3 regions of the Streptomyces sp. NPDC025651 genome follow, and region 1 is predicted to be linked to each of the others. Evidence: riboswitches for the same ligand, from Rfam matches in the RefSeq annotation. Region 1 holds a riboswitch; each other region holds the start of a gene.
What was found. A riboswitch is a leader RNA that binds a small molecule or an ion and turns the genes downstream of it on or off. The one in region 1 is predicted to bind cobalamin.
Positions count from the first base shown of each region.

Region 1 (9,509 bases):
CCGGCTGCTCGCCGACCCCGACACGGCGCGCGCCCTGCGCGAGGCGGCCACGCCGCAGGAGGTGCACGCGATCCTGTCCGGCGGACCGCGGGATGCGGGAGCGCGGGAAGCGGGTCCGGGGGAGGCGGGCTCGCGGAAGGCGGCGGCGCGCGGCGGCGGGGACCTGCACAAGATCCTGACCGTGTGCGGCAACGGCGTCGGCACGAGCCTGTTCCTCAAGCAGACCGTCGAGGGCGTCCTGGACCGCTGGGGGTGGAGCGGATACGTCACCGTCGAGGCGACCGACACCATCTCGGCCAAGGGCAAGGCGAACGAGGCCGTCGCCATCCTCACCTCGCGGGAGATCGCGAGGACGCTCGGCGACGTCGGCGTACCGGTGAAGGTCGTCGAGGACTTCACCAGCGCGGCCGAGGCGGACCGCGTGCTCCGCGACACGTACGACGTCTGACGGCGCGAGGGCAGGAGAGCCGCGCGCGAGGGCAGCCGAGCCGCGGAGAACGGAGACGGAGAATTCATGGACTGGCTCGTGTCGATCGCGGAGTTTCTCGTCAACGAGATCCTCAGCCAACCCGCCTACCTCATCGGCCTCATCACGGCCGCGGGCCTGATCGCCCTGAAGAAGACGGCCGGGCAGATCGTCGGCGGCGCCATCAAGGCGACGCTCGGCTTCCTGCTCATCGGCGCGGGAGCCACCCTCGTCGTCGGCGCGCTGGCCCCGCTCGGTGAGATGATCCAGGGCTCCACCGGGGCGCACGGCGTGATCCCCACCAACGAGGCCATCGTCGGCATCGCCCAGCAGCAGTACGGCGCGCGCGTCGCCTGGCTGATGATCCTCGGCTTCGCGATCAGCCTGCTCCTCGCGCGCTTCACGCCGCTGCGGTACGTGTTCCTGACCGGCCATCACATGCTGTTCATGGCCACCCTGTTGACGATGGTCCTGGCGATCGCGGGCCGGTCGTCATGGGTCGTGGTGGTCGTCGGCGGCGTACTCCTCGGCATTCTGCTGGTGGCCATGCCCGCCTTCGCGCACCCCTGGACCAAACGCGTCACCGGCAACGACAGCGTGGCGATCGGGCACTTCGGGACGGCCGGGTACGTCGCGGCGGGCGCCACCGGGCAGTTGGTGGGCCGCCGCAGCCGCAGCACCGAGGAGATGAACCTCCCCGAAGGGCTGCGCTTCCTGCGCGACTCGATGGTCGCGACCGCCCTGTCCATGGTGCTCATCTACCTGATCATGTCGCTGGTCTTCCTGGGCAAGGTCGGCAAGGAGGAGGCGTTCAAGGCGTTCGGCGACGACGGGGCGGCGGGCGCGAGCGGCGTCGGCGACTACGTCATGCAGTCGGTCATGCAGGGCCTGCAGTTCGGCATCGCCGTCGCCGTGATCCTCTTCGGCGTCCGCACGATCCTCGGCGAACTCGTCCCGGCCTTCCAGGGCATCGCGCGGAAGCTGGTGCCCGGTGCGGTGCCCTCGCTGGACGCGCCCATCGTCTTCCCCTACGCCCAGAACGCCGTCCTGATCGGCTTCATCTCCAGCTTCATCGGCGGTCTCGTCAGCCTCGGCCTGCTCGCCTGGGTCTTCCACCCGGCCTTCGGTCTGGCGCTCGTCCTGCCCGGCCTGGTCCCGCACTTCTTCACGGGCGGCGCGGCCGGTGTCTACGGCAACGCGACCGGCGGCCGGCGCGGCGCGGCCCTCGGCGCCTTCGTCAACGGCGTCCTCATCACCTTCCTGCCCGCCCTGCTCCTGAAGGTCCTCGGCGCCTTCGGCGAGGAGAACACCACGTTCGGAGACGCCGACTTCGGCTGGTTCGGCACGCTCATCGGCTACGCGGCCAAGGCGGGCGAGGCCGGCGGGATCGTCCTGATGCTGCTGATCGGGGCGGCGATCCTGTTCGGCGCGATCGTCGTCCAGAAACGGGTCGTGGAGACCGGCTGGGACCCCGGCGCCCACCGCGACGCCCTGCTGCCTCCGGACGAGGTCCTGACGCCGGGTCCCGCCCAGGCCGCCGCCGGTTCCCCGGTGACGTACGCGAAGATCGCACCGCCGCGCGGGGCACCGAAGCCGCCTCCGCCGCCGGGCAGTTGACCCTCGCGCCAGGAGGCAGGTCCGGCGTCGCTCCTCGACCGGGGCACCCAAGTCCCGACCGGACGCCCAAGCCCCTGGAGCGAGGGGAGAGCCGGGAATATTGACTGGGGGACGCGGCGGACCGCCTGCCATCATGCCGATCATGAGCAGCGATCTGCGGCGGAGGTATGCCGCGTACCGATGGACCCGCGCGTCGGACGGCGCGTCGGGCGCCGAGGTGCACCACCTCACCGGAGCGGGTGCCCCCGACCTGTACGTGAAGGCCGCCCCCGTCACGTACGACGGCTCACCCCTGGACCTGTCGGGCGAGGCCGACCGCCTGGCCTGGCTGGCCGGGCGGGGCATCCCCGTGCCGCGCATCGTCGAGCGCGGCGCCGACGAGCGAGCGGCGTGGCTGGTGACCGAGGCGGTGCCCGGCAGGCCGGCGTCCGACGAGTGGCCCGAGGAGCAGCGGTCCGCGGTGGCCGATTCACTCGCCGGGCTCGCCGCCGCCCTGCACCGACTGCCCCTGGAGGACTGCCCGTTCGACCGTTCGCTCGCGGTCACGATGGAGCAGGCCGCGCGCAACACGGCCGAGGGCCTCGTGGACCTGGACGACCTCGACGAGGAGCGCGCCGGATGGACCGGGCGGCGCCTCCTCGACGAACTGCGCCGCACCCGCCCGGCGACGGAGGACCTGGTGGTCACCCACGGCGACTTCACTCCGGAGAACGTCCTGCTCGACCCGGACACCTGCCGCGTCACCGGAGTCGTCGACGTCGTCCGCCTCGGCAGGGCGGACCGCCACATCGATCTCGCCGTCGTCCTGCGGGAGTTGGCCACCGAGGAGGATCCGTGGTTCGGCGCCGCGTACGCGGAGCGGTTCCTCGCGCGATACGGCGAGCACGCGGCGGTCGACAAGGAGAAGCTGGACTTCTACCAGCTGCTCGACGAGTTCTTCTGATCCTTGCGAATACTGTGGGCGGATGTCTGATCGAACGGATGACGTGGGCGAGGCCGAGCGGGTCACCGCCGCGGTCACCGCCGCCTGGCAGCAGCTGACCGGCTGGCTGAGGGTGCACGCACCCACCTCGTACGCCTCTCTGCTGCCGCCCGCCCCGGAGGAGGAGATCCGCGCCGCCGAGGATGCGTCGAGGCACTGCCTCGGGTACGGGCTGCCCGTGGAACTGGTCGCCCTGTGGCGGCTGTGCGGTGGTGTGGAGCACCAGTACATCGAGGAGAACGAGGACGAGGGGGAGGTCGGATCCGGGGCCTTCCTCCCGGACGGGATCCTCTTGGCCCCCGCCGACGCGGTGCGCCCGCGGCTTCCCGGATACGGGGAGCCGCGCGACTACTGGGACGGCGCCCGGGTCGTGCCGTGGCTCACGTGCGACGAGGCCGGGCCCGAGTACGGCCAGTACGCGTCCGCGGCCGGTGTCGGCGGCTGGACGACGATGGACGGCCCCGCGACGGAGAACCCGGCCCATCCGTCGATCGCCGCCTATCTGGAGAGGGTTCACCGCACCTTGACCGTGGGACCCGCCGACCTGATGGGCCGCGACGTCCCCGGCACCGTCTGGGGCTGTCTCGTCTGGGACGACCCGGACGATCCGTCGCTGGACGACGCCCTCCCGTACTGGACGCCAGTCCACTGAGCGAGCAGGGCCCCCACCCCGAGGGTGGGGGGCCCTGGACGTTCGGGGCCGCAGCTCCTACGCATGGCCTCTGAGCAGGGGCGTACGCGGTGGTGGTGTGCGCTCGGGCGTGCCACCGCTGCGACCGCCGTGCAAGTTGTCAGGCAGATCAGTTGCGCACTAGTGTCACCACGCCTTGGTGAACGGGAAATCCGGTGTGATGCCGGTGCGGCCCTCGCCACTGTGATCGGGAAGTCCGGCTCCAGCCCTCGCGGCAGCCACTGGGTGCGCACGCACCCGGGAAGGCGGAGTCCGGTCGGTACGACCCGTCAGCCAGGAGACCGGCCAAGGCGCGTTGTCCATCCACGAGGTGCTGGAGAGGGTCTGCTGAGCCATGCACATAGCCGAGGGTTTCCTCCCGCCGGCGCACGCGATCGCCTGGGGCGTAGCGTCCGCGCCGTTCGTCGTCCACGGAGTCCGCTCCCTGACGCGTGAAGTCAAGGAACACCCGGAGAGCACCCTGCTCCTGGGCGCGTCCGGTGCCTTCACCTTTGTCCTGTCCGCCCTGAAGATCCCGTCCGTGACGGGCAGTTGCTCGCACCCCACGGGAACCGGGCTCGGAGCCATCCTGTTCCGGCCACCGATCATGACGGTGCTCGGCACCATCACCCTGCTCTTCCAGGCCCTGCTGCTCGCCCACGGTGGGCTCACCACGCTGGGCGCCAACGTGTTCTCCATGGCGATCATCGGGCCCTGGGCCGGATACGCCGTCTACCGGCTCCTCAAGCGGTACGACGTGCCGCTGATGGTCGCCGTGTTCTTCGGCGCGTTCGTCGCCGACCTGTCGACGTACTGCGTCACCAGCGTCCAGCTGGCCCTGGCCTTCCCCGACCCCAGCAGCGGATTCATCGGCGCCCTGGGCAAGTTCGGAGGCATCTTCGCCGTCACGCAGATCCCCCTCGCCGTCAGCGAGGGACTCCTCACCGTCCTGGTGATGCGGCTGCTCGTGCAGTCCAGCAAGGGCGAGCTGACGCGGCTCGGCGTGCTGCTGCAGGGCAAGCGGCCGGCCGCGGAGAAGCAGGAGACGAAGACGGAGGCCAGCGCCTGATGAACCGCAACACGAAGATCAACATCCTGCTCCTCGCCGTCGTCGCCGCGCTCGCGGTGTTCCCGCTGGTGTTCGGCCTCGGCGACCACAAGGAGGAGCCGTTCACCGGTGCCGACGCGCAGGCCGAGACGGCGATCACCGAGATCGAGCCGGACTACGAACCGTGGTTCTCGCCGCTGTACGAACCGCCGTCCGGTGAAGTCGAATCCGCGCTGTTCGCCCTCCAGGCGGCCATCGGCGCCGGCGTCCTCGCGTACTACTTCGGGCTGCGCCGAGGGCGACGCCAGGGGGAGGAGCGTGCGCTGAGGTCGCAGGACGCGCCGAAGGAGGACACCGCCGAACGGCAGGGCGACGCGGTGGACGCCCGGTCCGACCACGAACAGGTCTGATCGGGCGTGCTGCCCATCGACGCGGCGGCGCACAGCAGTCACTGGCGCCGCCGTCACCCCGTCGACAAGGCCGTACTCGGGCTCGGGCTCACCGTCCTCGCGATCTCCCTGCCGCCCTGGCCGGGAGCCGCCCTGGTGGTGGTCGCCGCACTCGCCGTGCTGCTCGGGCCCGCGGGCGTGCCGCCCCGCAAACTGTGGCGCGCCTACCGGGTGCCGCTCGGCTTCTGCGTCACCGGCGCCCTGACCCTCCTCGTCCAACTCGGCGGCCCCGACGGCTTCGTGGCGCTCGCCGACGACGGCCCCGCGCGCGCGGGCGGTCTGCTCCTGCGGACCTCGGCGGCCTCGCTCGGCGTGCTCCTCTTCGCCTTCACCACACCGATGTCGGACCTGCTGCCCCGCCTGGTGAAGGCCGGCGTGCCCGCACCGGTCGTGGACGTGGCGCTGGTGACGTACCGGATGAGCTTCCTGCTCCTGGACTCCATGAGTCGCATCCGGCAGGCGCAGGCGGCCCGGCTCGGCCACACCACGCGGGCCGCCACCTGGCGCTCGCTCGCGGGCCTCGGCGCCACCGCGTTCGTGCGGGCCTTCGACCGGGCGAGCCGGCTGCAGGCCGGGCTCGCCGGACGCGGCTACGACGGCACCCTGCGGGTCCTCGTGCCCGAGGCCCGGATCTCGCGGGCCTTCGTCGCGGCTAGCGCGGCGCTGCTCGTGGGCCTCGCGGCCCTCACCCTCGTACTCGAAAGGTTCCTGCCATGAGCGAGCCGCGTGCCCTTCGCGAGCCGGGCGCCCCCAGCGGGCCGAGCGGCCCCCTGGTCTCCCTGCGTGCGGCCTCGTACGCGTACGAGGAAGGCCCCACCGTGCTGAGCGGCCTGGACTTCGACGTCGTGGAGGGCCGGGCCCTCGCGCTGCTCGGGCGCAACGGCAGCGGCAAGACCACGCTGATGCGGCTGCTCAGCGGCGGACTGCGCCCGGACGTCGGCGAGTTGACGGTCGAGGGCGCGCGTGTGACGTACGACCGCAAGGGGCTGACGCGGCTGCGCACCACGGTGCAGCTCGTCGTCCAGGACCCGGACGACCAGCTGTTCGCCGCCTCGGTCGAACAGGACGTGTCCTTCGGTCCGTTGAACCTGGGGCTGCCCGACGCGGAGGTCCGGGCCCGGGTCGCCGAGGCGCTCGCCGCGCTCGACATCACCGCCCTGGCCGACCGCCCCACCCATCTGCTCTCCTACGGGCAGCGCAAGCGGACCGCCATCGCGGGCGCGGTGGCGATGCGTCCCCGCGTGCTGATCCTCGACGAGCCGACCGCTGGCCTCGACCCCGACGGCCAGGAGCGTCTCCTGGCCACGCTGCAGCGGCTGCGCGACGCGGGGACCACCGTGGTCATGGCGACCCACGACGTGGACCTGGCGCTGCGCTGGGCCGACCACGCCGCGCTGCTCACGCCCTCCGGGGTGCGGACCGGGCCGGTGGCCGAGATGCTGGCCCACCGCGACCTGCTGACGCAGGCGGGGCTGCAGCTGCCGTGGGGGATCGCGGTGGCGGAGCTGCTGCGGGCGCACGGTCTCGTCGCCGGGAGCGGGGAAGAGCCCCGCACACCCGAGGAGTTGGCGTCCATCGCGGCACGCGGCGGCCGGTGACGGCTCGTCCTGCGACCACGGTCTGTCCAGTGATCATGGTTACAGCCCGAAGGGCTGGCAGGTCCGGTCCGCCGGGCGTACTCTTCGCAATGCTTCGTCTGTTGACGAAGTGACAACTGAATGCATGCGCGACTGGGGAAAGCCGGTGGGAATCCGGCACTGACCTGCAACCGTGAGCGGCGCTCGACGCCGTGAGTCGGATCGCCCGGCGCGCCATGTGCACTGCTTCTCACTGTCATGGTCTGCAGCGTGGAGCCCTGAGCCCCTGGTTCATCGGCCCCTGCCGCTTCCGCACGGAACGCGCGTCAGGGGTTTGTTGTGCGGCACGGGCGTTCGGGGTCCGTGCGCGGGCCCCGGCCCGAAGGACCCGAAATGGCCCGTGCGACACGCGTGTTCGCCGCCGCGCTCGGCTTGCTCCTGTCCGCCGTCGCCCTCGGCGTCGGCGCGGCACCGGACACGGCGCACGCCCTGGACGCGCGACGCGGCAGGGCCGGATTCTGTCCGAACGGCAACGGCGTGACCGTGGTGGTGGACTTCCGCGAGCTGGGCGGTACGACCCTCGTGCGCTGCGCGGTGGGCAGCCAGGCCAGCGGGCTCGCCGCGCTGAAGGCGGCCGGCATCGACGTGACCGGCACCAACAGGTGGGGCGAGTCGTTCATCTGCCGCCTGGAGGGCAAGCCCGGCACCGGTCGTGAGCCGTGCATCGACACCCCGCCGACCAAGGCGTACTGGTCCTACTGGCACGCCCCCAACGGCGGCGCCTGGACCTACAGCCAGCAGGGCGCGACCTACCGCACCCCGCCGAACGGCAGCTTCGAGGGCTGGTCGTTCTCCCTCAACCGCGAGGCGGACGAGGCGCCTTCGCCGCGGGTGGCGCCCCGGCGGCCCGCGGGTGGCGGCTCCTCCGGCTCGGGCGGTTCGGGAGGTTCGGGTGGGTCCGGAGGCTCCGGTCCCATCGGTGGAGGCGGCAACTCCGGTGGGGGAGCGGGCGGTTCACCGGGCGGCGGCACCGGCGCGGGAACGGGCGACGCCCTGCCCGGCGTGGTCGCGGGCCTCGGCCAGGACGCGAAGCCGCAGGAGGGCGACCTGCCGGACGAGGGCGCGGCGAAGAACGAGAACAGGAACAGGAGCAAGGGTGAGAAGGGCGAGGACGGCAAGAAGAAGAACGAGGACGGCAAGGCGAAGTCCGCCGAGCCCACCCCCACCTCCTCCGCGTCCGGTTCACCGAGCCCGGTGACCACCCCGAGCGAGGCCGCCGACTGGACGGGCGGCGACGGCCGGCGCTCCGTCGAGGCCGCCGGGTCGTCGGGCGCCCCGACCGGCGCCCTGCTCGGCATCGCGGCCGCCGCACTGCTCGCCTCCGGCGCCGGATTCACGGCATGGCGCCGCAAGCGCACGGCCCGCCCGGACACCACCTCGTGACCGCCGCGTCCGGGCGCCACCTTGTGGGCGCCGCACTCGGGTGCCGCTGCACGACCACCGCCCTCGGAGGCGCCGCGTGATCGCCGATCTCGGATGGCGCCGCGCGGCCACCGTACTCGGGTGCTACGGGTGCTGCGGACGCTCCCGTGTGGCTGTTGTGCTGGGGCGCCGCCGCGGAGACGCCGCCCTCGGGCGCCGCGTGATCGCCGATCTCGGAGGCGCCGCGTGACGGCAGACTTCGAACAGCGTCGCGTGGCCGCCGGACCCGTAAGGCGTCGCGCGGCCGCCGCGTTCGGGCGTCGTGGGCTGCCGCGCGCCGTGCATCCGGGGGCCTGGTGGGTGTGGGCGCTCGGGATGGCTGCCGCGGCGAGTCGCACCGTCAACCCCGTGCTGCTGGTGATGATCCTTGCCGTCGTGGCCTTCGTCGTGGTGCGCAGGCGCGGGGACGCGCCCTGGGCGCTGGCGTTCCGGATGTATCTGGTCCTCGGCGCGTTCATCGTGACGATGCGCGTGGTGTTCCGGATCGTCTTCGGCGGCGGCCAGGGCGACACCGTCCTGTTCACCCTGCCGCAGATCACCCTGCCCGAAGCGGCCGCGGGCATCCGCCTGTTGGGTCCTGTCGCCGCGGAACAGCTGCTCGGCGGGCTCTACGACGGGCTGCGCCTGGCCACCATGGTGATCTGCGTCGGCGCGGCGAACGCGCTGGCCAACCCCAAGCGGATGCTCAAGGCGCTGCCGGGCGCCCTGTACGAGGTCGGCACGTCCGTGGTCGTCACCCTGACCGTCGCGCCCCAACTCGTCGAGAGCGTGCAGCGGGTGCGCAGGGCCCGGCGGCTGCGCGGCGGCGCGGCCAAGGGCGTGAGCGCGCTGCGCGGCATCGTCGTCCCGGTCCTGGAGGACGCGATGAACCGCTCCCTGGCCCTGGCCGCCGCGATGGCCTCGCACGGCTACGGCCACACCGGCCGCCTCGCCCCGCGCACCCGGCTGCTCACCGGCACCCTCGTGGTGGGCGGACTGCTCGGCGTCTGCGCGGGCCTGTACGGGGCGATGGGCGCGAGCACACCCCCGTACCTGGGAACTCCCCTTCTCCTGACGGGAGTCGCCCTCGCCGGAGTGGGATTCGTGCTCGGTGGCCGACGGGTGCGGCGCACCACCTACCGGCCCGACCGGTGGCAGTCGGCCGAATTCCTGGTGTGCGCCTGCGGGTTGGCCGCCGCCGTCCTGCTGTACGTGGTCTCGCGCACCGACGCCGCGTCC
Region 1 is NZ_JBVHLZ010000003.1:158,375-167,883, reverse strand. It holds gene ACZ4D5_RS12990 (PTS sugar transporter subunit IIAB) at 1-448, shown strand, start outside; gene ACZ4D5_RS12985 (PTS ascorbate transporter subunit IIC) at 515-2,083, shown strand; gene ACZ4D5_RS12980 (APH(3') family aminoglycoside O-phosphotransferase) at 2,223-3,026, shown strand; gene ACZ4D5_RS12975 (SMI1/KNR4 family protein) at 3,049-3,717, shown strand; cobalamin riboswitch at 3,877-4,060, shown strand; gene ACZ4D5_RS12970 (energy-coupling factor ABC transporter permease) at 4,091-4,804, shown strand; gene ACZ4D5_RS12965 (energy-coupling factor ABC transporter substrate-binding protein) at 4,804-5,193, shown strand; gene cbiQ (cobalt ECF transporter T component CbiQ) at 5,200-5,949, shown strand; gene ACZ4D5_RS12955 (energy-coupling factor ABC transporter ATP-binding protein) at 5,946-6,830, shown strand; gene ACZ4D5_RS12950 (hypothetical protein) at 7,203-8,252, shown strand; gene ACZ4D5_RS12945 (CbiQ family ECF transporter T component) at 8,478-9,509, shown strand, end outside.

Region 2 (9,509 bases), on a different contig from region 1:
GCCGCGCCCTCGCTGCCACCACATCCGGTAGCCCCACACGATCAGCAGGACCAGGCACAGGGCCAGCGCGGCGAGCGCGATCTGGTTGGCCAGACCGAAGAGGGTGCCGGTGTGCGCGTCGATGCCCCAGCGCGTCAGCTTGGCGAGGACCGGATAGTCGTCGAACCGCAGGACATCGGTGACCTCGCCGTTCGCCGGGTCCACCGCGACGGAGTCCTGCTTCTCCGGCCAGCCGCGCCCGATCTGCTTGACCACGTACGCGGACGAGGCGTCGGCGGGCGGCACGATCTCCACGGGGTTCGAAAGGCCCTGCTGCCGGGCGGACTTCAGGACGGCGTCCAGGCCGACGTCCGTCCTGTCCGTGTCCGTCGCTCCCGTGGCCCCTGAGGCCGGGCCCGCACCGGCGCCGTGCCCCGCGTGCTCCCCGCCCGAGCCCGCCGCGGGCGCCCCGTCGGACGTGACGCTCGCCGACACCGCGGGCGTGGTCTGGCCGACGGCCTCCCGCAGGTCGCCGATGCTCTCGCCCGCGTACGCCGACCAGGTCAGGCCCGTCGCCGAGAGGACGAACAGGCCGAGCGCCGCCCACACGCCGACCGTGCCGTGCAGCGACAGCGTGCGGCGGCGGCCCTTCGCGCCCCGCAGCTTCCGCCGCGCCCTGCGCCGGCCGAACCACAGGACGAGACCACCGCCGGCGATCACCCAGAGCCAGCTGGCGGCGAGCTCGCTGTAGAGGCGGCCCGGCTCGCCGAGGTGCAGATCGCGGTGGAGTTCGTCGATCCAGGTGCGCAGCGGCAGGGCGCCGCTCGACCCGTACTGCTCCAGCGCGCCGCGCACCTCGCCCGTGTACGGGTTCACGAAGACGGCGAGGGTGCGGTCGGGGTCGACGCCGGGCACCCCGGACAGCAGGACGCGCGTGGTGGCGCCGTCCTCCGGGGACGGGCGGACCGCGCTGACCTTCCCCTCGGGGTGCGCCTCGCGGGCAGCGGCCACCTGGCGGGCAAGGGGCAGTTCGTTCTTGTCGGAGGCCACGGGGACGCGCAGCTCATCGGCGTACACGATCTTCTCGGCCTCGAACGAACCCGCGTAGAGCAGGCCCGTCACCGCCGCTACCAGCAGGAACGGCGCGATCAGCACACCGGCGTAGAAGTGCAGGCGCAGGACCAGCGGGCGCAGGGACGCCCAGGGGGACCTGCGCCCGGCGGGCCGGGCCCCCGAAGCCGGTGGCGACGGCTTCGGGGGCTCGGCTGGCTGCTGCCCGTCGCCTGCGGCGAGGACGGTGGGTTCGGCGGGCATGACGGGCTCTCCTGGATCGACGCGGTCGAATCGACCGACGGGCCGCGGCCCGGCTTCGGCCGGACCGGTCCAGGAGTCGGCCCGGGGACCGACCGAGTTCCCGCCTCCTCATGTGACGTACGCCACCGGGGAGCGGTCAGGTCGCGCCGGCTCCGTCCTGTCCCGGCGCGCCGGACCGGCGCCTGATCGTCTGGACGATCGCCGAGAAGTCCCTCGCCCCGCCCTCGCCCGCGGCGAACTCCTCGTACAACTGGGCCGCCCGCAGGCCGAGTTCGGCTTCCACTCCGGCCGCGCGGGCGGCCCCCGCGGCCAGGCCGAGGTCCTTGGCCATGAGCGCCGCGGCGAATCCCGGCCGGTAGTCGCGGTTGGCGGGGCTCGCGGGGACGGGGCCCGGCACCGGGCAGTTGGAGGTGAGCGCCCAGCACTGCCCGGACGCGGTGGAGGCCACGTCGAACAGGGCCTGCGCGGACAGGCCCAGGCTCTCGCCGAGCACGAAGGCCTCGCTGACCGCGACCATCGAGACGCCGAGGATCATGTTGTTGCAGATCTTCGCCGCCTGCCCGGCCCCGGCGGCCCCGCAGTGCACGGCCTTCTTCCCCATCACCGCGAGCAGCGGCTCCGCCTCGGCGAACTCGGCCGCGCCGCCGCCCGTCATGAAGGTCAGCGTGCCCGCCTCGGCCCCGACCACCCCGCCGGAGACCGGGGCGTCCAGGGCGCGATGGCCCGCGGCGACCGCGGCCTCGTGGGCGAGGCGGGCGTCCGCGACGTCGATGGTGGAGCAGTCGACGAACAGCGTGCCCGGGGCCGCGGCGGCGAGCAGCCCTTCGTCGCGGTAGAGGGCGAGGACGTGGCGCCCGGCGGGCAGCATGGTGATCACCACGTCGGCGCCGGAAGCGGCCTCGACGGCCGAGTCGGCGGGCACGACGCCCCTGCCCGCGGCCTCCTTCAGCGCGTCGGCCACCAGGTCGTGTCCGACGACGCGGTGGCCCGCCGCGACGAGGTTCGCGGCCATCGGCCCGCCCATGTGCCCGAGGCCGATGAAGGCGATCGTCCTCCGTGTCGCCCGCCCTGCGGCGTCCTTGGTCCCGCTCACCACGCCACCTCCTGTCCCGCGCCGCCGTCGGCCAGGGAGAGTTCCCGGTCGCCGAGCGGTGCGAAGTATCGTTCGACGTCGTCGTCCGTCACCTCGGCGAGCGTGCCGGGGTGCCAGCGCGGCGAGCGGTCCTTGTCGATGACCTGGGCGCGGATGCCCTCGGCCAGGTCGGGCGCGCTCAGGGCGGCGCAGGAGACGCGGTACTCCTGGTCCAACACCGCCTCCAGCGAGCCCAGTTCACGCGCCCGGCGCAGCGACGCCAGGGTCACCTTCAGCGCGACGGGCGACTTGGCGAGCAGCGTGTCGGCGGCCTCCTTCGCCGCGCGCGAGCCGTCCGCGAGGAGGCGGTCGACGATCTCCTCGACGGTGCCCGCGGCGTAGCAGCGGTCGATCCAGGGCCGCTCGTCCGCGAGAGGGCCCGGCGGCGCGTCCCCGACGTACCGCGCGAGGACTTCTCGTACGGGCGCCTCGGCGAGGTCGGCGAGCAGCCGGGGCAGTGACGACGACGGCACGAAGTGGTCGGCGAGGCCGCACCTGAGCGCGTCGCCCGCGGTCACCTGCGCGCCGGTCAGGGCGAGATGGGTGCCGAGCTCGCCGGGCGCGAGGCCGAGGAGGTAGGTGCCGCCGACGTCCGGCACGAAGCCGATGCCCGTCTCGGGCATGGCCACGCGGGAGCGTTCGGTGACCACGCGCACCCCGGCGTGCGCGGAGATTCCGACGCCGCCGCCCATCACGACGCCGTCCATGACGGCGACGTACGGTTTCGGGTAGCGGGCGACGCGGGCGTCGAGGCGGTACTCGTCGCGCCAGAAGGCCCGTGTCGCGTCACCGCTGCCGACGGTGACGTCCTCGTGGATGGACCGGATGTCGCCGCCCGCGCACAGCCCGCGCTCCCCCGCGCCGGTGAGCACCACGGTCGCGACGGCGGGGTCGCTCTCCCATGCGGTCAGCGCCTCGTCGATACGGCGGACCATGGTGTGGGTGAGGGCGTTGAGGGCGCGGGGGCGGTTGAGGGTGATGTGCGCCGCGCGGCCCTCGACGCGCAGGACCACGGGGTCGTCGGCCGCGGTCATCGGACGGCCTCGGTGAGGCCGCGGGCCACGATCACGCGCATGATCTCGTTCGTTCCTTCCAGGATCTGGTGGACCCGCAGGTCCCGGACGATCTTCTCGATGCCGTACTCGCTCAAGTAGCCGTATCCGCCGTGGAGTTGGAGGGCGCGGTCGGCCACGGAGTAGCCGGTGTCGGTGGCGAACCGCTTGGCCATGGCGCACAGTTCGGGGGCCCGCGGGTCGCTCCGGTCCAGGGCGTCGGCGGCCTGGCGCACCAGGGCGCGGGCCGCGGACAGCTCCGTGGCCATGTCGGCGAGCCGGAACCGCAGGGCCTGGGAATCCAGGAGGCGCGCGCCGAACGCCTCGCGGTCGGCGAGGTGGGCGATGCCGCGGTGCAGGGCGCTCTGCGCGCCGCCCAGGGAGCAGGCGGCGATGCCGAGGCGTCCGCCGTTGAGGCCGTTCATGGCGATGCGGAAGCCCTCGCCCTCGGCGCCGAGGCGGCGGTCCGCGGGGACGCGTACGCCGTCGAGGACGACCTGTCGGGTGGGCTGGGCGTTCCAGCCCATCTTGCGTTCGTCGGCGCCGAAGGACAGGCCCGCGTCGTCCCGTTCGACGACGAACGCGGAGATGCCGCCGGGCCCTTCCTCTCCGGTGCGGGCCATGACGACGTACACCTGCGAGGTGCCCGCGCCGGAGATGAACTGCTTGACGCCGGTGAGGACGTAGTGGTCGCCGTCGCGTTCCGCGCGGGTGCGCAGGGCCGCCGCGTCGGATCCGGCGCCGGGTTCGGTGAGGCAGTAGCTGCCGAGCGTCTCGGCCGCGCACAGGCCGGGCAGCCAGCGGGCGCGCTGGCTCTCGTCGCCGTAGCGGTCGATCATCCAGGCGACCATGTTGTGGATGGAGAGGTATCCGGCGATGGAGGGGCAGCCGGTGGCCAGGGCCTCGAAGACGAGGGTTCCGTCGGTGCGGCCGAGCCCCGAACCGCCGTGTTCCTCGCGTACGTAGACACCGCCGAGGCCCAGTGCGGCGGCCTTGCGCAGTACGTCGACGGGGAAGTGCTTGTCGCGGTCCCAGGCGACGGCGTGCGGCGCGAGGTGTTCCTCGGCGAAGTCGAGCGTGACCTCGGCGAGGGCGAGCTGGTCCTTGGTGAGGGCGAGTTGGCCCTTGGCGAGGGTGCCGTTCGGCGACGTCATCGCGGTCATCCCATCGTGGGGATGGTGAAGTCGGCGCCTTCCCTCGCTCCGGATGGCCAGCGCGAGGTGACGGTCTTGGTGCGGGTGTAGAAGCGGATGGCGTCGGGGCCGTGCTGGTTGAGGTCGCCGAAGCCGGAGCGCTTCCAGCCGCCGAAGGTGTGGTACGCCACCGGGACCGGGATGGGTACGTTGACGCCGACCATGCCCGCGCCGACGCGGCGGGAGAAGTCGCGCGCGGTGTCGCCGTCCCGGGTGAAGATGGCGACGCCGTTGCCGTAGGAGTGCTCGGTCGGCAGGCGCAGGGCCGCCTCGTAGTCGGCCGCGCGGGACACGCACAGGACGGGGCCGAAGATCTCCTCGCGGTAGATCCGCATGCGCGGTGAGACCCGATCGAAGAGCGTGGGCCCGGCGAAGAAGCCGTCCGCGTGTCCGGGCAGGGTGAAGTCGCGTCCGTCGACGACGAGTTCGGCTCCTTCGCCCACGCCGATGTCGACGTAGCGGCGTACGCGGTCGAGGGCTTCGCGGCTGACCAGCGGGCCGAAGTCGGCCTCGGGGTCGTCGGAGCGGCCGATGCGCAGCTCGGCGACGCGTTCCTTGAGGCGGGCGACGAGCGCGTCCGCGGTCTCCTCGCCGACCGGCACGGCGACCGAGATGGCCATGCAGCGCTCCCCCGCCGAGCCGTATCCGGCGCCGATGAGGGCGTCCACGGCCTGGTCGAGGTCGGCGTCCGGCATCACGATCATGTGGTTCTTGGCGCCGCCGAAGCACTGGGCGCGCTTGCCGTTCGCGGCGGCCGTGGCGTAGATGTGCGCGGCGATCGGGGTGGAGCCGACGAAGCCGAGGGCCTGGACGCGGGAGTCCTCGAGGAGGGTGTCCACCGATTCCTTGCCGCCGTTGACGACGTTGAGGACGCCGGGCGGCAGGCCCGCCTCGAGGAAGAGCTCGGCGAGCCTGAGCGGTACGGAGGGCGCGCGCTCGGACGGCTTGAGGACAAAGGAGTTGCCGCAGGCGAGGGCGGGCGCCGCCTTCCACAGCGGGATCATCGCGGGGAAGTTGAACGGGGTGATCCCGGCGGTGACGCCGAGCGGGACGCGCAGGGAGTGCACGTCGATGCCGGTGCCGGCGTTGTCGGTGAACTCGCCCTTGAGCAGGTGCGGGATCCCCGCGGCGAACTCCACGACCTCCAGGCCGCGTTGCAGGTCGCCATGGGCGTCGGAAACGGTCTTTCCGTGCTCGCTGGACAGCAGGCGGGCCAGCGACTCCCGCTCCCCTTCGACGAGTTGGAGGAACCTCAGCAGCACGCGGGCGCGCCGCTGGGGGTTCCACTCGCCCCACTCGCGCTGCGCGGCAGCGGCATCGGCGATCGCCGCGGTCGTCTCCGCGCGCCCGGCCAGCGGCACCTGCGCCTGTACGGAACCGGAGTTGGGGTCGTAGACATCGGCGAAGAGTCCGGACGTGCCGGACACGTGCTTGCCGCCGATGAAATGTGTCAGTTCACGGACCATGAGAGCCTGCTCTCGTCGGGTGAGATCCGGGGATGGCACGGCAGACCGACGGCGGCACCGGGGTGGGGGTGCGCGGCCGGGAATGACGTGGGACGCGAAGGCTCAGGAGCCGTCGCGGAGTCGGGGGGCGTCAGGGGCCACCGCTCGCTCCGCCGGTTCACCTGGGTCGTGGGTACGGACCGGTGCCATGCGTGTCTGCTCCATCCTCGTGGACAACACGGAACACCCCGCGGCCGGTATCCTGACTCCCGGATCAGCGCGCGTTCTCCCGCCTTCCCGACGGCACTTGTCCGTCAGTGGCGCATCGCTCCACGAGAACGCGCTCCCCGGTCACAGTGGCGGGACCGCGCCGGATTCACACCGGCTTCCCTGCACCGCGGGCTCTGGTCACGAACATATAGTTGGACGTCCTAGTAAGTCCACCCCGACTTACACGAAGGCCGGAAGCAGCGCCTCCGCCACCGCCTCGACCGAGGGCGGGAAGACCTCGGCCTGCTCCAGCAGTTGCGGGCGGCGGAGTAGGGCGGGGCAGGGACGTTCAGGTCGGTGCGTGGTGGGCCAGCGCGTGGTGCGGGTCCTGCTCGCCTTCGACGGGCGCGGGGTCGGCGTGGACCAGCGCCGCGGTCAGCCGGGGCACCGCGTGCAGCAGCGCGTGTTCGGCGTCGACCGCCACCTGGTGCGCCTCGCGCACGCCGAGTGAGCCGTCCACGAAGACCGCCACTTCGGCGCGCAGCCGGTGCCCGATCCAGCGCATCCGCAGCTCGCCGACACCCCGTACGCCCGCCACGTCCAGGAGAGCCCGTTCGGCCGCGTCGACCAGCGCGGGATCGACCGCGTCCATGACGCGCCGCAGGACCTCGCGGGCGGCGTCCCGCAGCACCAGCAGGATCGCGGCCGTGATGAGCAGCCCGACCACCGGGTCGGCGAACCGCATGCCCAGGGCTGCGCCGCCCGCGCCGGGCAGCACGGCCAGCGAGGTGAATCCGTCCGTGCGGGCGTGGAGTCCGTCGGCGACCAGCGCGGCCGAGCCGATCTCGCGGCCGACGCGGATGCGGTACCGGGCCACGCATTCGTTGCCGACGAAGCCGACGAGCGCGGCGGCCGCCACGACGGGGACGTGCTGCATGTCCCGTGGGTTCAGAAGCCGTTCGAGGGCCGTCCACCCGGCGAACGCGGCCGAGGCGGCGATGGTGAGCACGATGACGAGGCCCGCGAGATCCTCGGCCCTGCCGTATCCGTACGTGAAGCGACGCGTCGCGGCCCGCCTCCCCAGGACGAACGCGATGCCGAGCGGCACCGCGGTCAGGGCGTCCGCGGCGTTGTGCACGGTGTCGCCGAGCAGGGCGACGGAGCCGGAGACCACGACGACCACGGCCTGTGCGAGGGCCGTGAGCCCCAGCACGGCGAGCGACATCCAGAGCGCCCGCATCCCGCGCGCCGAGCTCTCCATGGCGGTGTCGACCTTGTCGGCGCTGTCGTGGGAGTGCGGCACGAAGAGATGCCGCAGGCGGCGCCGGAGGGAATGGGCGTGGGGGTGGGAATGGGCGTGGGGGTGGGGGTGTCGATGCGGGTGAGGGTGCTCGTGGTCGTGGCGGTCGCTCACGTGGGGCCCCTTCCAGTACGCGGACTTCCAGTACGCGGACGGCGCCCCTCATTGTGTGCGTACGAGCGCCCGCGAGGCGTGCGTATGGCTACACGCATGCGGCCCTCACCTGCGCATCTTTCGCACCGGCACGGTGCGAGGTCCCTGCGGTGTCGCTGTGGGGCGACTACCGCGCGCTCAGCAGCCCATCGCCCACGTGTGGGAGTCGCCGCGGTCGTTGGCGGTGGCGTTGTAGCCGACCTCGTCGCCCGGGCGGAGGCAGATCGTCATGTCGCCGCCGGTGGAGGGCCACTGGACGGCGTCCTCGTGGACCTGGACGTGGTCCTTGACGCCGGGTCCGGAGATCCCGTGGTTCGCCCAGGAGGAGTCCTCGTCGGCGATCCAGCTCTCCCACCATTCGTCGTCGCCCGATGCGTTCATGCGCTGGCCGCCGAAGTTGGCCTCGGTCCAGGCACAGAAGTTGCCGCTCGGGCAGTCCGCCGCCGACGCGGGTGCGGCCGTGGTCAGACCCATGCCGGTGGCGAGCAGAACGGCGGCGAGCAGGGCTACGGGGTGTTTCATGAAGGGTTCCTTTCCTTGCCTACTGCGGTGAGTGAGTGGTGCTGCGCGGACGGCCCGTCGAGTTCTGCGGTGAGCAGTTCCCGCGCCTCGGCGAGTGCGTGCGCGCGCATCTCCCGGTAGGCGGCGCGGTCGCTCGGCAGGGCCTTGGACTTGAGGTTGTTGACGTGGGTGACCGCCCGGAACCAGCGGCGCTGGTCGCCGTAGAGACGCCGCTCCGCGGTGGCCAGGCAGCCGTCGGTGTGGTGGCCGATGACGTGCCCGCTGGGCAGCTTGAGCCTGAGCTCGGTGGGGCCGGTGCCGAACAGCGCGCGGTCGACCCGGCGGGCTTCGGCCGCGTCGGAGGGCGGGCGGCCGGGGCGCGGCGGGGTGAGTCCGCGACCGGTCAGGCAGCGGTCGGTGAGCAGGAGTTGCGCTGCCTTGAGGGTGTCGTCCGGGCTGAGCGAGACGGTCGGTTCGCGGGGCGTACCGCAACCGGCCAGGCCGGCGAGCGGGGCCAGCAGACACAGCGCCGTGAGCGCAGCGCCGCGCGTGCGCCGCCCGGGGTTCACCCCTGCTCGCAGTCAGGGTGTCGGCCGGTGTCGAGGGCGTCGAACTCGTCCCACCACTCCCAGCCCCCCGAGTGGTCGGCGCCGTGGATCCTGCGCCGCGGACAGGGTCGCGGACTCGGGACGTGCGGGGCGTACACGGTCGTGTCGACCTGTGAGCCGGACGACTTGGCGTGGCGGTGCGCGCGGTCGGCGGGCACGGCGAATCCGCCGGCCGCCCGGTCGCGGCGCCAGGCGCCACCCGCCCCCGCCTCTCCCGGCTCGGGCCAGGAGCAGACCTTCCCCGGCGCGCCCCCGGCCGGGGGCGCGAGCGGAGGTGACGCGGTCGGCGCGGGTACCGCGAGGGTGCCGGACACGGCAAGGACAGGGCGGCTCAACAGGGCCTCCGGGTGCGACAGCTGGACGATGCACGCGCTGCCTTCCCGGGCGTTGCCGCAGGCAAGCGCGGCGCCCGGAGACGTCACTCGAAACAGCGAGTTGTCATATCGCGGCGAGCACGGCCCACGGCACGCACGCCCACCTCTGGCCCCGCGTCTTCCCCCCCGAACCCCGCACCCGGCCCCGGCCCCGGCCCCGGCCCGGAGAGCTTCGCCCGGCCGACGAGGCGCGCTACACGGCCTCGTCCCGGTGCGTGGGCCGGCCGTCCAGGACCGTCAGGAGCACC
Region 2 is NZ_JBVHLZ010000016.1:151,209-160,717, reverse strand. It holds gene ACZ4D5_RS39165 (PepSY-associated TM helix domain-containing protein) at 1-1,293, opposite strand, end outside; gene mmsB (3-hydroxyisobutyrate dehydrogenase) at 1,430-2,386, opposite strand; gene ACZ4D5_RS39155 (enoyl-CoA hydratase/isomerase family protein) at 2,383-3,459, opposite strand; gene ACZ4D5_RS39150 (acyl-CoA dehydrogenase family protein) at 3,456-4,631, opposite strand; gene ACZ4D5_RS39145 (CoA-acylating methylmalonate-semialdehyde dehydrogenase) at 4,637-6,136, opposite strand; cobalamin riboswitch at 6,351-6,530, opposite strand; gene ACZ4D5_RS39140 (cation diffusion facilitator family transporter) at 6,675-7,739, opposite strand; gene ACZ4D5_RS39135 (peptidase inhibitor family I36 protein) at 7,917-8,300, opposite strand; gene ACZ4D5_RS39130 (hypothetical protein) at 8,297-8,848, opposite strand; gene ACZ4D5_RS39125 (hypothetical protein) at 8,845-9,222, opposite strand; gene ACZ4D5_RS39120 (amidohydrolase) at 9,455-9,509, opposite strand, start outside.
Region 2: linked by a shared signal. The riboswitch ahead of ACZ4D5_RS39145 (CoA-acylating methylmalonate-semialdehyde dehydrogenase) and the one ahead of ACZ4D5_RS12970 (energy-coupling factor ABC transporter permease) in region 1 are both predicted to bind cobalamin.

Region 3 (9,509 bases), on a different contig from region 1:
GACGTCCTCGGGGTCGGTGCCCTCCTGCTCGGCGAGCCACAGCAGGGCGTAGGGACGCAGCGAGGCCTCGTCGACGACGGCCCTGACCTCCGCCTCCGCCGGGGCGCCGACCACGCGCAGGGCCTCGAAGGCGAGGCCGCGCAGCAGGGCGTCCTCGCCGCGGGCGGCGGCCAGGAGGTCGGTGACGGCGCTGCCGACGGGGCGGGCGGCGAGCCAGGCGCGGTACTCGGCGCGGGCCGCGTTGGGCCGCAGGCGGGCGCAGCCGCGCAGCATGTCCTCCGCGGACTGCTCGAAGTGCCCGGCGGGGCTCTGCGCGGCGACGCAGATCTGCTCCAGCTTGACCCAGACCGCCCAGCTGCCGAGCGGGGTGAGTGTGGCCTGGCCGTCGGCGAAGGTCAGCGCCCCGACGGCGGCGAGGCCGTGCAGGGCCCAGTCGAGGATGACCGGCAGCGGGGCTTCCTCGGCGGGGCAGTCGGTGGCGGCGGGCTCGGGCTGCGGGCCGTAGGGGATCTCGCAGCGCTCGGTGCGCAGTTCCGTGACGCGCTGGTCCAGGAGGTCGAGCAGTTGCGGCACGGGGACGGGGCCCGCCGACAGCTGCAGGAAGGAGAGGACCTGCGGCATGGCCTCGACGACCTCGGCGACCGCCGCGGGGGCGAGGGCGTCGGGTGCCGGGTGGGCCAGCGACCAGGCGTCGAAGAGGGCGACCCAGCCGCGCAGGACGGCGGTGTCGTCGCGGTCCCAGGCGCGCAGCCGCCAGCCGGGGCGTGCGCTGTCGCCGTGCACCTCGATGAGGCCCGCGAGGCGCGCGGTGTCCCAGTCGGCACGGACCTGAGCGGGGGTCAGCCCCAGCTCGGCGGCGGCCCGTTCGGCGGTGGCGTCGGAGAGTGTGCCCTTGCCGTCCGGCGTCGCGCCGGTGCGGCGGCCGGGGCCGGGGCGCAGGGCGGCGTCGGCCCAGCGGGCGACCCGTACGGCGTCGGCGAGGCCGGCACGCGCTCCCCTGGCCAGCTCCGCGGGCGCGGGCGTGCCCTCGGGGGGACGGGGCGCGGACCGGCGCGCGCGGCGGTTGCTCACCGCGCCGGGGGCGGCGGACAGCGGTCGCGCTGGGTCGCGCTGGGTGTCTCCTCGCTTTTCGGCCCTCGGGTGGGGCGCGCGGACAAGTCGGAGCCTGGAGTCGCGCGGGGTACGGGACGTCACGGGAGCAGTCTTCCTGTTGACGGTCCGAAAACCCAAACGGAATGGCGGCGGGGGCCTGCGGGACGCCGTGCGCGCGAGGGGTCGCGGGGCGTTCGAGAGGGGTCTCGAACGGTCACATCAGGGGGGTGAGGAAGCGGCGCAGCGCCTCTTCGTACCCCGCGGGGTCGGCGTTCCACATGGCGCCGTGCGGCGCGTCCTGGACGGTGTGCAACGTGACCAGTTCCGGGCGTTGTTCGGCCAGTTGACGGGAGAGGGCCCAGGGCGCGACGACGTCGTCGGGTCCGTGCACCAGGAGGGTCGGGACCTTGAGTACGTCGGGGTCCGCGGCCTCCAGGATGCGGTCGCCGCGCAGCCCGGTGCGTCCCTGGGCCGCACGGACCGCAAGCGGAAGGAGCGGTCCCGGGGTGCGGCGGGCGGCGGCGAGGGCGCGCAGGGTGGTCTCCCAGTTGAGCACCGGGGAGTCAAGGACGAGGCCGCTGATGCGGTCGCGCAGCGCGGAGTGCGCGGCGGCGTGCAGGGCCATGGCGGCGCCGGTGGACCAGCCGTGCAGGATGACGCGCTCGGCGCCGTAGCGCACGGCGTAGCGGATGGCGGCGTCCAGGTCGCGCCACTCCGTCTCGCCGAGGTGGCCGAGGCCGTCCGGGGAGCGGGGCGCGCCGAGGTCGCCGCGGTAGGCGAGGTCGAGGATCGGGAGCTGGAGGCGGTGCAGGAAGTCCATGACGACCATGGGGTGTTCACGGGTCGTGCCCAGGCCGTGCACGGTGATCACCCAGGTGTCCCTGGCGCCGGGCACGAACCAGGCGGGCAGGGCGCCGAGTTCGCCGGGGACGTCGACGTCGGCGTGGTCGATGCCGAGGGCGGCGTGCGGGTCGCCGATGTGGACCTGCGGGGTGAGCCAGACGCGGGCGCCGGGGTCCAGGGAGCCGTGGGTGACGGCTTCGAGGCGGCGTACGACGGTGTCGGCCTCGTGCGGGGCGGAGTCCAGGACGGGGCCGACGATCGCGTGGGTGCCGTTGCCGCTGAGGCCGTAGGTGCCCGGGCGGAGGCTGGCGAGGGCGCGGGTCAGGGTGATCTGGCCTGCGGCCGTGGCGTGGACGGTGAGGCGGGGCTCCGTCGGCAGGGGGCGGCCCGCGGGGGCCTTGAGGGCGGCGTCGCTGGCGAAACGGCCCGCCGCGACTGCGGCCGCGCCGAGAGCAGCGGTGACTCCTGTGGCTACGGTTACGGCTGCTGCCGTCGCTTTGGCTGGGCGCACGGGTCCAGTGTCCGGGCCGAGGGGCCCGGCGGCCAGTGGGCGGAGCCTGCGGGGTGATCCGGCACCGTTCTTCGGGGCTCCGCCCCGGACCCCTTGTCGTCTGCGGACCGCGGGCGTTTGTGCCCACCCGTTCCGCCGTGCGGAACGCCTGCCCACAAACGGGGCCGACTGGGTCAGGGCTCAGGGTCGGCTCTGGCCGTAGCCCCGTAGTTTTTGCTCCGCTTCCCTCAGCTGGGCCGGGGAGAGGAGGGTCGGGGTGTGGCCCGGGACCCTGCTCGACGTGAGCCAGAGATGGCACATCCATTCCAGTTGGGCCGTGCGGTCGTACGCCTGGGACAGGGTGTCTCCGTATGTGACCGTTCCGTGGTTCTGGAGGAGGCATCCCGTGCGGTCCCGCAGGGCCCTGAGCATGTTCTCGGCCAACTCCTCGGTGCCGTACAGGGCGTACGGCGCGACCCGGGGCGGGCCGCCGAGGACGCCCGCCATGTAGTGGACCGCCGGGAGCTCCTTGACCAGCATCGAGACGGCCGTGGCGTGCACCGCGTGGGTGTGGACCACCGCCCCCGCGTCCGTGGCGCGGTAGATCGCCAGGTGCATGGGCAGCTCGCTGGTCGGTGAGAGCCCGCCGACGGTCTGCCGGCCTTCGAGGTCGACGCCGACCACGTCCTCGGGCCTCAGCCGGTCGTAGGGGACCCCGCTCGGAGTGACCAGGACCGTGTCGCCGACCCGCACCGAGACATTGCCCGACGTGCCGACGACCAGGCCGTCCTTCACCGTCCTGCACGCCGCGTCGACCAGCTCACGCCAGGCCTGCCCGATCACGTCCCGCTCCCTGCCCCGCTGCTCAGTCATGCGGTGATCCTGCCAGCCGGAGCCTGTGCCCGGGAGTCCGTACGCGGGGAGTCCGCGGTGCCACATATGGGCATACATCCGCCTCTGGCAATGATTGGCTGGCGATCGACGGGCATCGGATGATCTTCCAGTACTCTCTGGGAGATTTGCCGTGCACGTCGCCATCTCCGGGGGGAACCATGGCTCGTGAACACAACCCGTCCCGTCGCCGCGCCCGCTTCATCACGGCATCCGTGGCGGCCGTGGCCATCGGCGGGACCGCCCTGACCGAGATTCCGGTTTCGGCCGCGGGCAAGCCGCGGGGGCACGACGTCTCCTCGCACCAGAAGAAAGTCGACTGGCAGAAGGCCAAGAGCAAGGGCGCGCGGTTCGTCTACGTGAAGGCGACCGAGTCGCACACCTACCGCAACCCCTACTTCACCCAGCAGTACAACGGCTCCCGCGACGCCGGCCTGATCCGCGGCGCGTACCACTTCGCGCTGCCGCACAAGTCCTCCGGCAGGACTCAGGCCGCGTACTTCATGAACCACGGGGGCCGCTGGAGCGCCGACGGCCGGACGCTGCCGCCCGCGCTGGACATCGAGCACAACCCGTACGGCAAGAAGAAGTGCTACGGGCTCGGCAGGACCAGGATGGTCAACTGGATCCAGTCCTTCAGCAACGAGGTCAAGCGGCAGACGGGCCGCCGCCCGGTGATCTACACGACCACCAAGTGGTGGAACGACTGCACCGGCGGCAGCCGGGCCTTCGCGTCGAACCACGCCCTGTGGCTCGCGCGCTGGTCGTCGTCGACCGGGTCGCTGCCCAGGGGCTGGTCGTACTGGACGTTCTGGCAGTACGACAACGGCGGCGGACTGCCGGGTGACCAGAATCTCTTCAACGGCTCGACGAACCAGTTGAAGCGGTTCGCCCGGGGGTAGGCGCAGCAGGGCGGAGGCCGACACTCCGCCCAGATTCCGGGCCCCGCGCCGTCACTCCGTACGATCTTCGTCAGGCACCTGATGAATGCGGAGTGACGGCGCTCCGCTTCGGGTCACTGCACGGCCCGACCCAGTTCACTTTCCGTTCACCCAGGTTGCCTACGTTCCACATGCCACTGACGTCCAACAGAAGCCTGGGTAAATGGAACACATCACGCTTCTCCTCGGGATCGTGATCGTTACCGCTCTCGTGTTCGATTTCACGAACGGTTTCCACGACACTGCCAACGCGATGGCGACGACCATCTCGACCGGCGCTCTGAAGCCCAAGACGGCGGTGGCCATGTCCGCCGTGCTCAACCTCGTCGGCGCCTTCCTCTCCGTCGAAGTCGCCAAGACGATCTCCGGCGGCATCGTCAACGAGGACGGCCTCAAGACAGAGGTCATCTTCGCCGCGCTCGTCGGCGCGATCCTCTGGAATCTGCTGACCTGGCTGGTGGGCCTGCCCTCCAGCTCCTCCCACGCTCTCTTCGGCGGCCTCATCGGCGCCGCGGTCATGTCGATGGGCTGGTCGTCGATCAACGGCGGCACGGTCGTCACCAAGGTCCTGCTGCCCGCCATAGCGGCGCCCCTCGTGGCGGGTCTCGCCGCGATGCTGGCCACGCGCCTGACGTACCGCATCGGCCGCAACACCGACACCAAGGCGACCGCCAAGGGCTACCGCGCGGGCCAGATCGCCTCCGCGGGCCTCGTCTCGCTCGCCCACGGCACGAACGACGCGCAGAAGACCATGGGCATCATCACGCTCGCCCTGGTCACCGGCGGTGTCCTCAACCCCGGCGCGAACCCCCCGATGTGGGTCATCGTCTCGGCCGGCGTGGCCATCGCGCTCGGCACCTACCTCGGCGGCTGGCGCATCATCCGCACCATGGGCAAGGGCCTCACCGACCTCCAGCCGCAGCAGGGCTTCGCCGCCCAGACCAGCGCCGCGACGGTCATCCTGGCCTCCTCGCACCTGGGCTTCTCGCTCTCCACCACCCAGTCCTGCTCCGGCGCCGTGATGGGCGCGGGCCTCGGCCGCAAGGGCGGCGTCGTCCGCTGGTCGACCGCGACCCGGATGTTCGTGGCGTGGGGCCTGACCCTGCCGGCCGCCGGTCTGGTCGGCGCGGGCGCCGAGTTCCTCACCAAGCAGGGCTCCTGGGGCATCGCGGTCACCGCCGCGATCCTGGTCGGCGGCTCGGCCGTGATCTGGGCGCTCTCGCGGCGCAACGCGATCGACCACACCAACGTCACCGACGACGAGATCCGCCACGACGACACCAAGGGCGCCGAGCCCGCGGGCGTCGTGACCACCGCCATCGCCGCCGTGACGCCGCCCCCGGCGGGCGCGATGGCGACCGCGGGCGCCGCCTCCGACGACCCGGTCAAGGCCGCCACGGCCCCGACCACGACCACGACCGGCGCCATGGCGGACCCCGCCAGGCCCGCGACGGTGTAAGGACAGATCAGCATGAGCATCGACTGGGCAGCTCTCGGCTCCGTCTTCGGAGTCAGCCTCGCGGTGACGGTGGCCCTGGTGGGCCTGTTCACCCTCGGCATCGTCGGCCTCTCGAAGCAGGAGACGGCGTCGGCCTCCGGCGGCGGCTCCGCGGCCCTGGCCCGCACCGGCGCGTACGCCTGCTTCGCGCTGTGCGCGGCGGCCGTCGCGTACGGGATCTATCTGATCGTCGCCTGACGACCGGAGTCTTCGGTGGGGCGCGGGGCGTGCGAACGCCTCGCGCCCCACTGCCGTGTGTGGGGCTCCGCACACTCTCCCGCCGCAGGTCAACGGCGAGTTGACGGGCGTTCGCGGGGCGTGGTGGACTGCCGGGGCCAACTACGGCGGCAGAAGAGGAAGCCGGTGCGAATCCGGCGCGGTCCCGCCACTGTCATCGGGGAGACGCTCCCCGCAAGCCAGGAACTCTCGCCGCCGCATCACGTCGAACCAGGGCGCGGACACCCTGAGTGAGGACACATCGCCATGCTCGGCCGCCCGGTGCCGTTCCCCTTCCTGAGTACGAGTTCTCTCCTCAGTACGGCTGCGGGCTGAGCCCATGAGTGCCGATCGCGACTTCGCGTACGGCGCCGCCGTCGGCCTCATCGGCGACCTGCTGCTCGGCGATCCCCGCCGGGGACATCCGGTCGCCGCGTTCGGGCGTGCGGCGGGTGCCGTCGAGCGGGTGCTGTGGCGCGACCACCGCGGGTGGGGCGCGCTGCACGCCGTGGTGTGTGCCGGGGGTGCGGCGGGTGCCGCCGCCCTCGCTTCTTCTCTCGTACGCCGCTCACGTGCCGGATCCGTCGCGCTGACCGCCGCCGCGACCTGGGCCGTGGTCGGCGGGACCTCGCTCGGGCGTGAGGCGCGGGCCATCGGCGGCGCCCTCGAGGCCGGGGACGTCGAGGTCGCGCGGGAGCGGCTGCCGCATCTGTGCGGGCGGGATCCTCAGGCGCTCGACGCGGACGGGATCGCGCGGGCCGTGGTCGAGTCCGTCGCCGAGAACACGTCCGACGCCGTGGTGGGGGCGCTGGTGTGGGGGGCCGTCGGCGGGGTGCCGGGACTCGTCGCCTTCCGCGCCGTCAACACGCTCGACGCGATGGTCGGACACAAGTCGCCCAAGTACCGGCGGTACGGGTGGGCTTCCGCCCGCGCCGACGACGTCTTGGGGTGGCCGGGGGCGCGGCTCACCGCCGTGCTGGCCGTTCTCGCGGGGGATTCGCCCTCGGGGGCGGTGCGGGCCTGGCGTGCGGATGCGCACAAGCACCCCAGCCCCAACGCGGGGCCCGTCGAGGCGTCCTTCGCGGGGGCGTTGGGCGTACGGCTGGGTGGGACCCTCTCGTACGCGGGGCGGGTGGAGCATCGCCCCGTCCTCAACGGCGCCTTGGGACGGGACGTACGGGTCGGGGACATCGAGCGGGCCGTGCGGCTCTCTCGGCGGGTCGGCTGGCTGGCGCTGGGGGTCGCGGTGGCGGCCGCCCGGCGGAAACGGAGAGACGCATGAGTGGCGGACTTCTGGTCGCCGGGACCACCTCTGACGCCGGGAAGAGTGTGGTCACCGCCGGCATCTGCCGGTGGCTGGCCCGCAAGGGTGTGTCCGTCGCGCCGTTCAAGGCGCAGAACATGTCCCTCAACTCCTTCGTCACGCGCGAAGGGGCCGAGATCGGGCGGGCGCAGGCCATGCAGGCGCAGGCCGCCCGCGTCGAGCCGAGCGCGCTGATGAATCCCGTGCTGCTCAAGCCGGGCAGCGACCGGTCGAGTCAGGTCGTGCTCATGGGCAAGCCCGTGGGCGAGATGAGCGCGCGCGGGTACCACGGGGGGCGCCAGGCGGCGCTGCTCGACACCGTCGTGGGATGCCTGGAGGAGCTTCGGGGCAGCTATGACGCCGTGATCTGTGAGGGCGCGGGCAGTCCCGCCGAGATCAATCTGCGGCGTACCGACATCGTGAACATGGGGATCGCGCGCGCCGCCCGCTTCCCCGTGCTCGTGGTCGGGGACATCGACCGGGGTGGGGTCTTCGCCTCGTTCTTCGGGACGACCGCGCTGCTCGCCGCCGAGGACCAGGAGCTGGTCGCCGGGTACCTGGTGAACAAGTTCCGGGGCGACGTGTCGCTGCTCGAACCCGGGCTCGACATGCTGCACGGCCTCACCGGGCGGCGCACGTTCGGCGTGCTGCCGTTCCAGCACGGCCTCGGCATCGACGAGGAGGACGGGCTGCGGGTGTCCCTGCGGGGCGCCGTGCGGGAGTCCGTCGTCGCGCCCCCGGTCGGCGAGGACGTGCTGCGGGTCGCCGTGTGCGCCGTACCCCTGATGTCCAACTTCACGGACGTGGACGCGCTGGCCGCCGAGCCGGGTGTCGTCGTGCGGTTCGTGGACCGGGCCGAGGAGCTCGTCGACGCCGATCTCGTGGTCGTGCCCGGGACGCGGGGCACCGTCCGCGCCCTGCGGTGGCTGCGCGAGCGCGGGCTCGCCGACGCCCTGGCGCGCCGGGCGGCCGAGGGGCGGCCCGTGCTCGGCATCTGCGGCGGCTTCCAGGTCCTCGGCGAGCACATCGAGGACGAGGTCGAGTCGCGGGCCGGTTCCGTGGACGGGCTCGGACTGCTGCCGGTGCGGGTGCGGTTCGCCCGCGAGAAGACCCTCGCGCGGCCGGTGGGCGAAGCACTCGGGGAGCGCGTCGAGGGATACGAGATCCACCACGGCGTGGCCGAGGTCGCGGGCGGGGAACCCTTCCTCGACGGCTGCCGGGTCGGCGAGGTGTGGGGCACGCACTGGCACGGGTCGCTGGAGAGCGACGCGTTCCGGCGGCGGTTCCTGACCGAGGTGGCGCGCGCGGCCGGGCGGCGCTTCGTGCCCGCGCCCGACACCAGCTTCGGCGTGCTGCGCGAGGAACAGCTCGACCTGCTCGGCGATCTGATCGAAGAACACGCGGACACGGACGCGCTGTTGGGCCTGATCGAGAACGGCGCGCCGGGGGGCCTGCCGTTCATCGCGCCCGGAGCACCGCCCGCGCCGTCGGCAGCACCAGAACGTGCCAAGGAGGCCCTGTGAGTACCCCGTACCCGTTCACCGCCCTCGTCGGGCAGGACGACCTGCGGCTCGCGCTCTTGCTGAACGCCGTCTCGCCCGCCGTCGGCGGCGTCCTCGTACGGGGCGAGAAGGGCACCGCCAAGTCCACCGCCGTACGCGCGCTTTCGGCGCTGCTCCCGGAGGTGCCCGTCGTCGCCGGGTGCCGCTTCTCGTGCGATCCTGCGGCCGCCGACCCGAACTGCCCCGACGGACCGCACGAGTCGGGCGGAGACACCGCGCGGCCCGCCCGTATGGTGGAGCTGCCCGTCGGCGCGTCCGAGGACCGGCTCGTCGGCGCCCTCGACATCGAGCGGGCACTCGCGGAGGGCGTGAAGGCCTTCGAGCCCGGACTGCTCGCCGACGCGCACCGCGGCATCCTGTACGTGGACGAGGTCAACCTCCTCCACGACCACCTGGTCGACCTGCTCCTGGACGCCGCCGCGATGGGCGCCTCGTACGTGGAACGCGAAGGTGTGTCCGTGCGGCACGCCGCGCGGTTCCTGCTCGTCGGCACCATGAACCCCGAAGAGGGCGAGCTGCGGCCGCAGTTGCTCGACCGGTTCGGTCTCACCGTCGAGGTGGCCGCCTCGCGCGAGACCGACCAGCGCGTCGAGGTCGTGCGGCGCAGGCTCGCCTACGACGACGACCCCGAGGGCTTCGCGGGACGCTTCGCCGAGGACGAGTCCGCGCTGCG
Region 3 is NZ_JBVHLZ010000001.1:1,639,050-1,648,558, reverse strand. It holds gene ACZ4D5_RS07680 (hypothetical protein) at 1-1,194, opposite strand, end outside; gene ACZ4D5_RS07675 (alpha/beta hydrolase) at 1,307-2,446, opposite strand; gene ACZ4D5_RS07670 (class II aldolase/adducin family protein) at 2,627-3,298, opposite strand; gene ACZ4D5_RS07665 (lysozyme) at 3,478-4,218, shown strand; gene ACZ4D5_RS07660 (inorganic phosphate transporter) at 4,421-5,716, shown strand; gene ACZ4D5_RS07655 (hypothetical protein) at 5,729-5,953, shown strand; cobalamin riboswitch at 6,061-6,203, shown strand; gene ACZ4D5_RS07650 (cobalamin biosynthesis protein) at 6,312-7,253, shown strand; gene ACZ4D5_RS07645 (cobyric acid synthase) at 7,250-8,797, shown strand; gene ACZ4D5_RS07640 (putative cobaltochelatase) at 8,794-9,509, shown strand, end outside.
Region 3: linked by a shared signal. The riboswitch ahead of ACZ4D5_RS07650 (cobalamin biosynthesis protein) and the one ahead of ACZ4D5_RS12970 (energy-coupling factor ABC transporter permease) in region 1 are both predicted to bind cobalamin.